Regions from separate parts of the Streptomyces sp. NPDC101225 genome, predicted to be linked through region 4. Evidence: riboswitches for the same ligand, from Rfam matches in the RefSeq annotation. Region 4 holds a riboswitch; each other region holds the start of a gene.
What was found. Region 4 has a riboswitch for cyclic di-AMP ahead of ACIRPX_RS25010 (transglycosylase SLT domain-containing protein). Riboswitches for the same ligand answer to the same signal wherever they lie in the genome.
Positions count from the first base shown of each region.

Region 1: it holds a riboswitch for cyclic di-AMP, as region 4 does, so the genes downstream of both, ACIRPX_RS28255 (C40 family peptidase) here and ACIRPX_RS25010 (transglycosylase SLT domain-containing protein) in region 4, are expected to answer to the same signal.
Region 2: it holds a riboswitch for cyclic di-AMP, as region 4 does, so the genes downstream of both, ACIRPX_RS36220 (peptidoglycan DD-metalloendopeptidase family protein) here and ACIRPX_RS25010 (transglycosylase SLT domain-containing protein) in region 4, are expected to answer to the same signal.
Region 3: it holds a riboswitch for cyclic di-AMP, as region 4 does, so the genes downstream of both, ACIRPX_RS23785 (M23 family metallopeptidase) here and ACIRPX_RS25010 (transglycosylase SLT domain-containing protein) in region 4, are expected to answer to the same signal.

Region 1 is NZ_JBIWOE010000023.1:70,614-72,807, forward strand. Features, by position in the region: gene ACIRPX_RS28255 (C40 family peptidase) at 1-1,216, opposite strand, end outside; cyclic di-AMP (ydaO/yuaA leader) riboswitch at 1,270-1,442, opposite strand; gene ACIRPX_RS28260 (DUF5997 family protein) at 1,655-2,059, opposite strand; gene ACIRPX_RS28265 (LysR family substrate-binding domain-containing protein) at 2,142-2,194, shown strand, end outside.
Region 2 is NZ_JBIWOE010000038.1:33,024-35,217, forward strand. Features, by position in the region: gene ACIRPX_RS36215 (alpha-galactosidase) at 1-725, shown strand, start outside; cyclic di-AMP (ydaO/yuaA leader) riboswitch at 1,022-1,180, shown strand; gene ACIRPX_RS36220 (peptidoglycan DD-metalloendopeptidase family protein) at 1,185-2,120, shown strand.
Region 3 is NZ_JBIWOE010000017.1:121,378-123,571, forward strand. Features, by position in the region: gene ACIRPX_RS23780 (M16 family metallopeptidase) at 1-430, shown strand, start outside; cyclic di-AMP (ydaO/yuaA leader) riboswitch at 629-824, shown strand; gene ACIRPX_RS23785 (M23 family metallopeptidase) at 837-1,613, shown strand; gene ACIRPX_RS23790 (GntR family transcriptional regulator) at 1,801-2,194, shown strand, end outside.
Region 4 is NZ_JBIWOE010000019.1:12,782-14,975, forward strand. Features, by position in the region: cyclic di-AMP (ydaO/yuaA leader) riboswitch at 738-943, shown strand; gene ACIRPX_RS25010 (transglycosylase SLT domain-containing protein) at 948-1,430, shown strand; gene ACIRPX_RS25015 (HAD family hydrolase) at 1,471-2,194, opposite strand, start outside.

The sequences.
Region 1 (2,194 bases), on a different contig from region 4:
CATGGCTGAAGCTGTCGTGGAAGAAGACCAGATCTCCCGGGCGGCTCTCGGCGAGCGGGATCACCGTGCCGGTGCTCGCCTGCTCGGACGTGCTGCGCGGCAGCACCACCCCGGCGGCCTTCCACGCGGCCTGGGTGAGGCCGGCGTTGTCGTACGACTCCGGTCCGACCGCACCCCACAGGCACGGCCTGCCGATCTGCGCGCGGGCGAAGGCGACGGCCCGGTCGGCCTGGGTGCCGACGGGCGTCTCGACGGCGGGGATGCCGGTGTCGAGGACACTGGGCCGCGGTGTCCGCCACTCCTCGGCGGCGGGCACCCCGGTGTCCAGCACGCTGGGCTGCCGCAGCCGTATCCGCCACTCCTCCTCGGCCGTGGCCGCGCCCATGTCGGGCACGGTCGGCTGCCGCGTCCACCACTCCTCGGCGGCGGGCACCCCCGTGTCCAGCACGCTGGGCTGCTGCAGTCGCCACGCCTCCTCGGCCGCACGGCGGGACTGCTCCGCCGGGTCCTGCCATGCGGTGAGGGCCTGGGGCTGGGCGGCGGCGAGCGGAGCCACGGACGTCTGCCGGGCCGTGTAGCGGTACAGCAGGTCGCTGGCCGTCGCGATCTTGCGCTGGTTCGCCTGCTTGGAGCGGCGCAGCACCGTCTGCCTCGGCTCCGGCGGGGCCGCGGGCGGGGCCGAGCTCTCCTGGCGCTGGGCCGGCACGGCGGGCAGCGCGGCCGCCGGACCGGCCGTCAGCTCCGCGGCGGCACGTCCGCGGGACTCCGCGGCGGGCAGTTCGAGCACGGGCCGGGCGGGCGCCTCCAGCTCCCGGGCGGCACCGGCGGCCCGCGGCACGGGCGGGCGCTCGGGCTCCCTCGGGCGGGCCGGCGCACCGGGCCGGGCGGGCATCCGGTCGGCCGGCAGGGTCGCCGGCACCGTCGGGCCCAGGGACGAACGCGCCCCCTGGAACCACTGCCGGGCGATGGTGTCCAGCTCGGGATCCGAGGTCCGCCCACCGCCCGCGGGGGCGCCGCGGCCCCGGGACGCCGACTGCGCCCGGGTGATGTTGTGCAGGCCGGTGTCGCTCTCGGCCCGGTCGTACAGGCTGCTCACCCGTTGCCGGACGTCCTCGCGACTGGGGCCCTCGTCCCCCGTGACCGGTGCGGCGTCGGCGGTCTGCGAGAACAGGGCCACCGAGGTCAGGGCAGCGGTGGCGAGAGCGGAATTGCGCATGCCGGGGCCGGGGCCTCCGGGGCGCGACGATCGTTCCGGCGCCATGGGAGCCGTACTCCTTCCATCTCCGCCTACCGAGTTAGCTGTCGGGTTCGGGCGGTAGATCCGGAAGGTATGCCCTACGGCCCCTGCCCTGGTGGGCGGTCGGGCCGATTCACCCCATCGTTCGGTTGGGTCCCCGGCTCCGGCTGCCGCGCGGGCGCACCGGATTCGGCGGAGGCCGCACGTCCCGGCGGGGCGCCGGAGGAACTCGTGCGGCCTGCCGCCAAACTAGCCAACTTGTGCGGCTCGTGTGAAGGTTGAGGGGCGGAATGTCCGATACGCTTTTGTGACCTTCGTCGTGACGCTCCGTCAGATACGTGGTTCGTGCACACGGCGGGTGCGGAAGGCGACATTCCGTCGCGGACGGCCGGGGTTCGGCACGCGGACGGCGAGGGTTCAGGACCGGCCGGACTCGCTTCGGGCCGCACGCTCGGCGTCGCGCTTCTTGATCCGCGCGCCCTCCTTGCGGACCTCCGCCTGGGTCGCGCGCTCCTTCTGCAGCCACTCGGGCAGCTCCTGCTTCAGCGCCTCGATCTGCTCGGTGGTGAGCGCCTCGGTGACACCGCCGCGCGCGAGGCCCGCGATGGAGACGCCCAGCTTCGCCGCGACCACCGGACGGGGGTGCGGACCGTTGGCCCGCAGCTCGCGCAGCCACGCGGGCGGATCGGCCTGCAGCCGGTCGAGCTCGGCCCGCGAGACGGCACCCTCCCGGAACTCGGCGGGGGTGGCCTCGAGGTACACGCCCAGCTTCTTCGCCGCGGTCGCGGGCTTCATCGTCTGGGGGCTCTGGTGCGACTTCATGGGGCCAAGGGTATCGAGCGGGGGCGACGGCCCCGACCGCGGCCGGTGATCCGGCACCGGGCGCGGCCGGTAGCCTTGCAGCGTGACAGGCTCGGATGAATCCCCCACGTTCCGGCTCGCGTACGTCCCGGGGGC
Region 2 (2,194 bases), on a different contig from region 4:
TCACCGACGCGGGCTGGCCCGGCGAGCCGTATCCGCAGCGGCTGTGGACCGACCATGTCCACGCCCTGTACGCCCTGTTGGACCGGCTGCGCGCGGCGCACCCCGGTGTCGCCTTCGAGTCGTGCTCGGGCGGCGGCGGGCGCATCGACCTGGGGATCATGAGCCGCACGGACCAGGTGTGGACCTCCGACAACACCGATCCGCTCGACCGGCTGGCCGTCCAGCACGGCTTCAGCCAGATCCATCCCGCGCGCGTGATGGCCGCCTGGGTCACCGACAGCCCCAACACCCAGCTCAACGGCCGCGTCAGCTCGCTGCGCTTCCGGTTCGTCAGTGCCATGGCCGGCGTGCTCGGAGTCGGCGGCGACCTCACCCGCTGGAGCGAGGAGGAGCTGGCCGAGGCGGGGGAGTGGGTGGCCCTGTACCGGCGGATCCGGCCTCTGGTGCAGCACGGCGAGCTCTACCGGCTGCGGCCGCCGGCGGGCGGGCTGAGCGCGGTGCAGTACGTGCGCGGGGACGACGCGGTCGTCCTCGCCTGGCTCCAGGCACAGCGCTACGGCGAACCCGTACCCGCGCTGCGGCTGAAGGGTCTTGACCCGGCAGCCTCGTACGAATGCCACGAAACGGGCGAAATCCATAGGGGTGCCGTCCTTCTGCATCACGGACTGCGGACCGGGCTGCGCGGTGATCTCGACGCGGCCGTCCTCCGGCTGCGCCGCATCTGAGCGATGTGTCCGTATTGGCCGAACTCGCTCCGGAATAAGGCATCCTGGCGGCACGGCGCGTGAGGAGCGTCATATCCGTGACCGAACGTGGTCCGTCATGTTCACGTAATTCACGCGTTTCACAAGGGAATTCGACCGGGAAGACACCTCCGTAATCCACGCAGGGTCACCACTGTTTCCCATTGAGGATCAACAGAAACGCTTTCCCGGGGAACCGTCACTTGTCCCATTGCGTCCTCGTCGCTTACGTTCGCCACCGATCCGGACGGACGCCCAATCCTGCCGCCGTCCGGTGCCCGCACAACTCACCCGTGAACGGCAGGAGCGGGGGACCCACAGGTATCACCGCCTGTTCCGGTCTCCGGAACGGCTTGGGGTAAAGCCGCGTCGAACGCGCGGCCGGGCATCTCCAGCTCGCACCCGACAGCTCACCTCGTAGGCGCCGGAGAGGAATTCGTCATGCCCGCGAAGGGTAAGCACCGCCGTCCGAAGTCCCTGCGCTTCACCCGCACCATCGCCGTCGCCGGAACCGGTGGCGCCGCGCTCGCGCTCCCGCTCATGGGCGCCACCGGCGCCCACGCCGCCACCGCCGACTCCGTTTCCCAGTCGGTTTCGCAAAAAGCCGTCCAGTCCCTTCCGGGCGCCGAGAAGAAGGCCACCGAGAAGAAGAATGCCGCGCATCACGACGGCGTTCGGACCTATTCGGTGCGGTCCGGCGACTATCTCGCGAAGATCGCCGACGAGCAGCACGTGTCCGGTGGCTGGAAGAAGATCTACTCGGACAACCGCCAGGCCGTCGGCGACGACCCGTCGCTGATCCACCCGGGCCTGAAGCTGACGCTCGGCAAGAAGGCCGCGCCGAGCGCCACCAAGTCCTCGGCCGCCCCGAAGGCCCCGGCCAAGAAGCCGGCCGCCAAGAAGCAGGCCGCGAAGAAGTCGTCGGCGCAGAAGACCACCGCGACGCAGGCCTCCAAGACCACCGGCAGCGGCTTCACCCTCCCGGTGAACAGCTCCGCCATCGGTACCGGCTACAAGGTGGCCGGCAGCATGTGGTCCAGCGGCTACCACACCGGCGTCGACTTCGTCGTCCCGACCGGCACCACCGTCAAGGCGGTCGGCTCGGGCACGGTCGTCTCCGCCGGCTGGGGCGGCGCGTACGGCAACCAGGTCGTCATCAGGCTGGCCGACGGCCACTACGCGCAGTACGCCCACTTGTCCCAGATATCCGTCTCGGCCGGCCAGGCCGTGACCGCGGGCCAGCAGCTCGGCCTCTCCGGTGCGACCGGCAACGTCACCGGCCCGCACCTGCACTTCGAGATCCGCACCACGCCGAACTACGGCTCCGACGTGGACCCGGTCTCCTACCTCCGCTCGAAGGGCGTCACCGTCGGCTGACCCCCCCGGCGGCAACCTGCCTGACACGCCACCGAAGGCCGGACCTCGATCCCCGGGTCCGGCCTTCGGTATGT
Region 3 (2,194 bases), on a different contig from region 4:
CAGGTCCGCCCCGGACGGCACGGGTGCGGCGATGCTCGCCATCAGCGGCTCCGTCGACACGCCCAACACCGGCCCGGCACTGCAGGATCTGTGGACGGTGCTGCGCACGCTGGCCGAGGGCGGCCTGACGGACGCCGAGCGCGACGTCGCCGTGCAGAACCTCGTCGGGGTGGCGCCGCTGAAGTACGAGACCGCGGCGGCCGTGGCGAGCACGCTGGCCGACCAGGTCGAGCAGCACCTGCCCGACGACTACCAGGCGACGCTCTATCAGCAGCTCGCCGCCACCGGCACCGTGGAGGCCACCGCGGCCGCCGTGAGCGCCTTCCCGGTGGACCGCCTGGTCACGGTCCTCGTCGGTGACGCGAGCCAGATCAAGGAGCCGGTCGCGGCTCTGGGCATCGGCGAAGTCACCGTGGTGTCCGCCGAGTAGCGAGTACGGGGCACGCACGCGTGAGGGCCCTGGTGACGGATGTGTCACCAGGGCCCTCGTATGTCCGAATTGGGGGAGAGTTGCCCGTCTGCCCTGTGGGATGCGCTACAAAAGCCGGGATCCGTTTGGGGATTGAAGACGGCTCTGCCTAGCGTCTTCCGGGCTGTTCGTCAGGCAGTGCGCCGCGCCCGCGGCACCGGACAGCCATCGCCGAGTCCCCGTACGGCGCGAGCCAGGGGAGCCGGGGACCCACCCTTCCGTCGCCGCCGTCGCGGCCGGCGGGATCCGAGTCCTTGGGGTGAATCGGACGCCCGCGCACCGGCGAGGGGGTCCGTAGGAGACCTTCCTGCTCCGAACCCGTCAGCTAACCCGGTAGGCGAGAGGGAAGGAAAGGACCAGCCAGTTCATGGCGTTCAACTGCGCCACCGGGAAGCACCGTCGTCCCAGCATGATCAAGCGCGGCACCGTCAGGGCCGCCGGGGTCGCGGCCCTCGCCACGACCGGCGTCGTCGGCACTCTCGCCGCCCCCTCGTTCGCCGCCGGGAACTCCGTCGACCACTCCTTCGAGCAGACCGGGCTCAACCCCGTCATCACCATCGGCAACGCGATCGCCGACCAGATCGACGCCCAGGCCGAGGCCCAGAAGCACGCCGCCGAGGAGGCCGCCCGCAAGAAGGCCGCCGAGGAGGCCGCGCGCCTGAAGGCCGCCGCGAAGGCCAAGGCGGAGCGTGCGGCCGAGGAACGCGCGGCCCGTGCGGCCGAGCGCAGGCGCCTGAACCGCTTCGTCGCCCCGGTGTCGCACTCGTACGTGTCGACGGGCTACAAGACCGGTGGCTCCCTGTGGTCCTCCGGCAGCCACACGGGCATCGACTTCCACGCGGCGAGCGGCACGGTCGTGCACGCCGTCGGCGCCGGCACCGTCGTCCGGACCGGCTGGGGCGGCGCCTACGGCAACGAGATCGTCATCAGGATGCACGACGGCACGTACACCCAGTACGGCCACCTGTCGTCCATCGGTGTCTCGGCCGGCCAGACGGTCACCCCGGGGCAGCACATAGGCCTGTCCGGCTCGACCGGCAACACCACCGGGCCGCACCTGCACTTCGAGGCCCGCACGACGCCCGAGTACGGCTCGGACATCGACCCCGTCGCCTACCTGCGCTCGCACGGCGTCGGCGTCTGACGAACCTCCGCGCGACCTCCCCCGGCCCCGGCCTCCCGGCCGGGGCCTTTCGGTTTCGCCGGCCCCGGTGTCCAAAAAATATCCATGGATTCCGGCCCGCCGTCGGAAATTCCGGCCCCGTGCAATAGAGTCACCGGAACACACGTCAATCATTGGCGTTTCACGGGGATTAAGTCGGAGGTCGGTCATGCGTATTCCGGCGCACTCGGTGTGCACAGCGATCCGGGACGACATCGTCGCGGGTGTCTACGAGCGCGGCAGCCGGCTCACCGAGGAACTCCTCGCCCGCCGCTACGGTGTCTCGCGCGTCCCCGTGCGCGAGGCGCTGCGCACCCTGGAGGCGGAGGGCTTCGTGGTGACCCGGCGGCACGCGGGCGCCTGCGTGGCGGAACCGAACGAGCAGGAGGCCGCCGACCTGCTGGAGATGCGTGTGCTCCTGGAGCCGCTCGCCGCCTCCCGGGCCGCCCAGCGGCGCACCGAGGCCCACCTCAAGGTCCTGCGCGGCCTGGTCCGGCTGGGGCAGGAGCGGGCCAGGCGGGGCACCAGTGAGGATCTGCGCTCCCTGGAGGGCTGGTTCCACG
Region 4 (2,194 bases):
GTTTTTGATCGCCTCATATGAGCGGATATCTGCCGACTTGTCTATCGGCGCGTCGGCCGCCCCGGCGGGAGGTGGCGGCCCGTGTCCCGAAGACTCTCGTGACTTCACCCCTCCAGAGGACGACCGCCATGAGAACGATCTGCACCACATGAGAGGTTCCGCCCCGGCGGACATCCGGGCGAACGCATGCACGGACACGGCGGCGGATGCGGCGCGACGCACGGAGGCGGCCACGGCGGAGGACGCAGAGGCGAGCACGGGCGAGGACACAGAGGCGACACGGAGGCGAGCACGGACGAGGACACGGAAGCGGACACGGGCGAGGGCACGGAGGCGGGCACAGCAGCGGACGTACCGGCGGACGCACGGCCGGGCGGTCCGGAACGGATGACCCTGGTTCGTCCGTTTTCACCTTCAATAAGGCGATCTGCACCGAGGCCGAAACGGCGGCCCGTCACCGGACTTGGGGGCGGCGGATCCCATGGACGGCTGGTTGAACATGAGTTGGGCTCATTGCCCGATTTGCCACTCTTGCGGATGCCAGTGAGTTGGGTCACGTCACCCCGCGATCCGACGGTCCATCAGCCACTTCCGTTCTTCCGCCGTCCGCAAGCCAGTTGAGGATTGGCGGCAGCAAAGGATCAAGCGCCCCATAAGCCTCAGACCAAGGTCAATAGGCATGGTCTGTGAATCCGGCACTTGTTCCGGACATGTGCTCTCGCATACGTTCCCGGCCAGTCGGGCAGACGCCGAATCCTGCCGCAGCCCGGCCGACCCATCGACGAACTCACTCGCACGGCAGGAGCGGGGGACCCAGGTAAGTCGCCGGACCGGGCACCGCCCCGGACCGGCTCGGGGTGAAGCCGCGCCGCCGCAAGGCCGCGCGGCCGGGCAGCTCCCGCCCGAACCCGACAGCTCACCTCGCAGGCGCCGGAGAGGAATCCCCCATGTCTGCTGCCGCTCAGCATCGTCGTCCCAGGAACTCCCGCCTCGCCCGCAAGCTCGCCGTCCTCGGCACCGGTGCCGCCGTTCTGGCCCTCCCGGTCATCGGCGCGACCAGTGCCTCGGCGGCCACGCCGACGACGCTCACCGCGACCTCCATGGGCTACGCCGACAACCTCGACGGCTGGATCCGGGCCTCCCTGCAGGTCATGGCGCAGCAGGGCATCCCCGGTTCGTACGACGGCATCTACCGCAACGTCATGCGCGAGTCCTCGGGCAACCCCGCCGCCATCAACAACTGGGACTCGAACGCGCTCGCCGGCACCCCCTCCAAGGGTCTGCTCCAGGTCATCGACCCGACCTTCCTCGCCTACCACGTGCCCGGCACGCTGATGAACCCCTACGACCCGGTCGCCAACATCACCGCCGCCTGCAAGTACGCGGCCGCGCGCTACGGGTCGATCGACAACGTCTACGGCGCCTACTAGAGCCGGCCGGGAGGGGCCTGCGGGACCTGGCGGAGAGGCCTCAGAACTCACCGCTCCCACTGAGCTCCTCCAGCCTGAAGAACAGCCGCTCGAGGACGACGGCGATGCCGTCGTCCTCGTTCGACAGGGTGATCTCGTCGGCCACGGCCTTGAGTTCGGGATGGGCGTTGGCCATGGCGACGCCGTGCGCCGCCCAGTCGAACATGGGGATGTCGTTGGGCATGTCGCCGAAGGCGATGGTCTCCCCCGGCCCGAGCCCCAGGTGCGCGGCCGCCAGGGCCAGACCCGTCGCCTTGGTGATGCCGCATGGCTGGAGTTCGACGGTTCCTGGTCCCGACATGGTGACGGTGGCCAGCGAACCGACCACCGAGCGGGCCGTCGCCGCCAACTCGTCGTCGGACAGCTCGGGATGGCGCAGCAGCACCTTGCTGATGGGCGCGCACCACAGGTCGTCGCGCCGGTCGACCTGTACGGCCGGCAGCGTGGGGTGCGGCATCAGGTAGCCGGGCTCGATGAGGGTGAGTCCGTCCACGCCGTCCTGGTCGACGGCCGCGGAGACCTGGCCCACCTCGGCCTCGATCTTGCCGAGGGCGGTCTCGGCCAGCTCCCGGTCCAGGGTGACGGACCACAGCAGACGGTCCGCGCCGGCGTCGTACACCTGCGCGCCCTGTCCGCACACCGCGAGCCCCGTGCTGCCGAGGATGTCGAGCAGCGGCCGCACTCTGGGGGCCGGGCGGCCCGTCACGACCAGGTGCCGGGCGCCG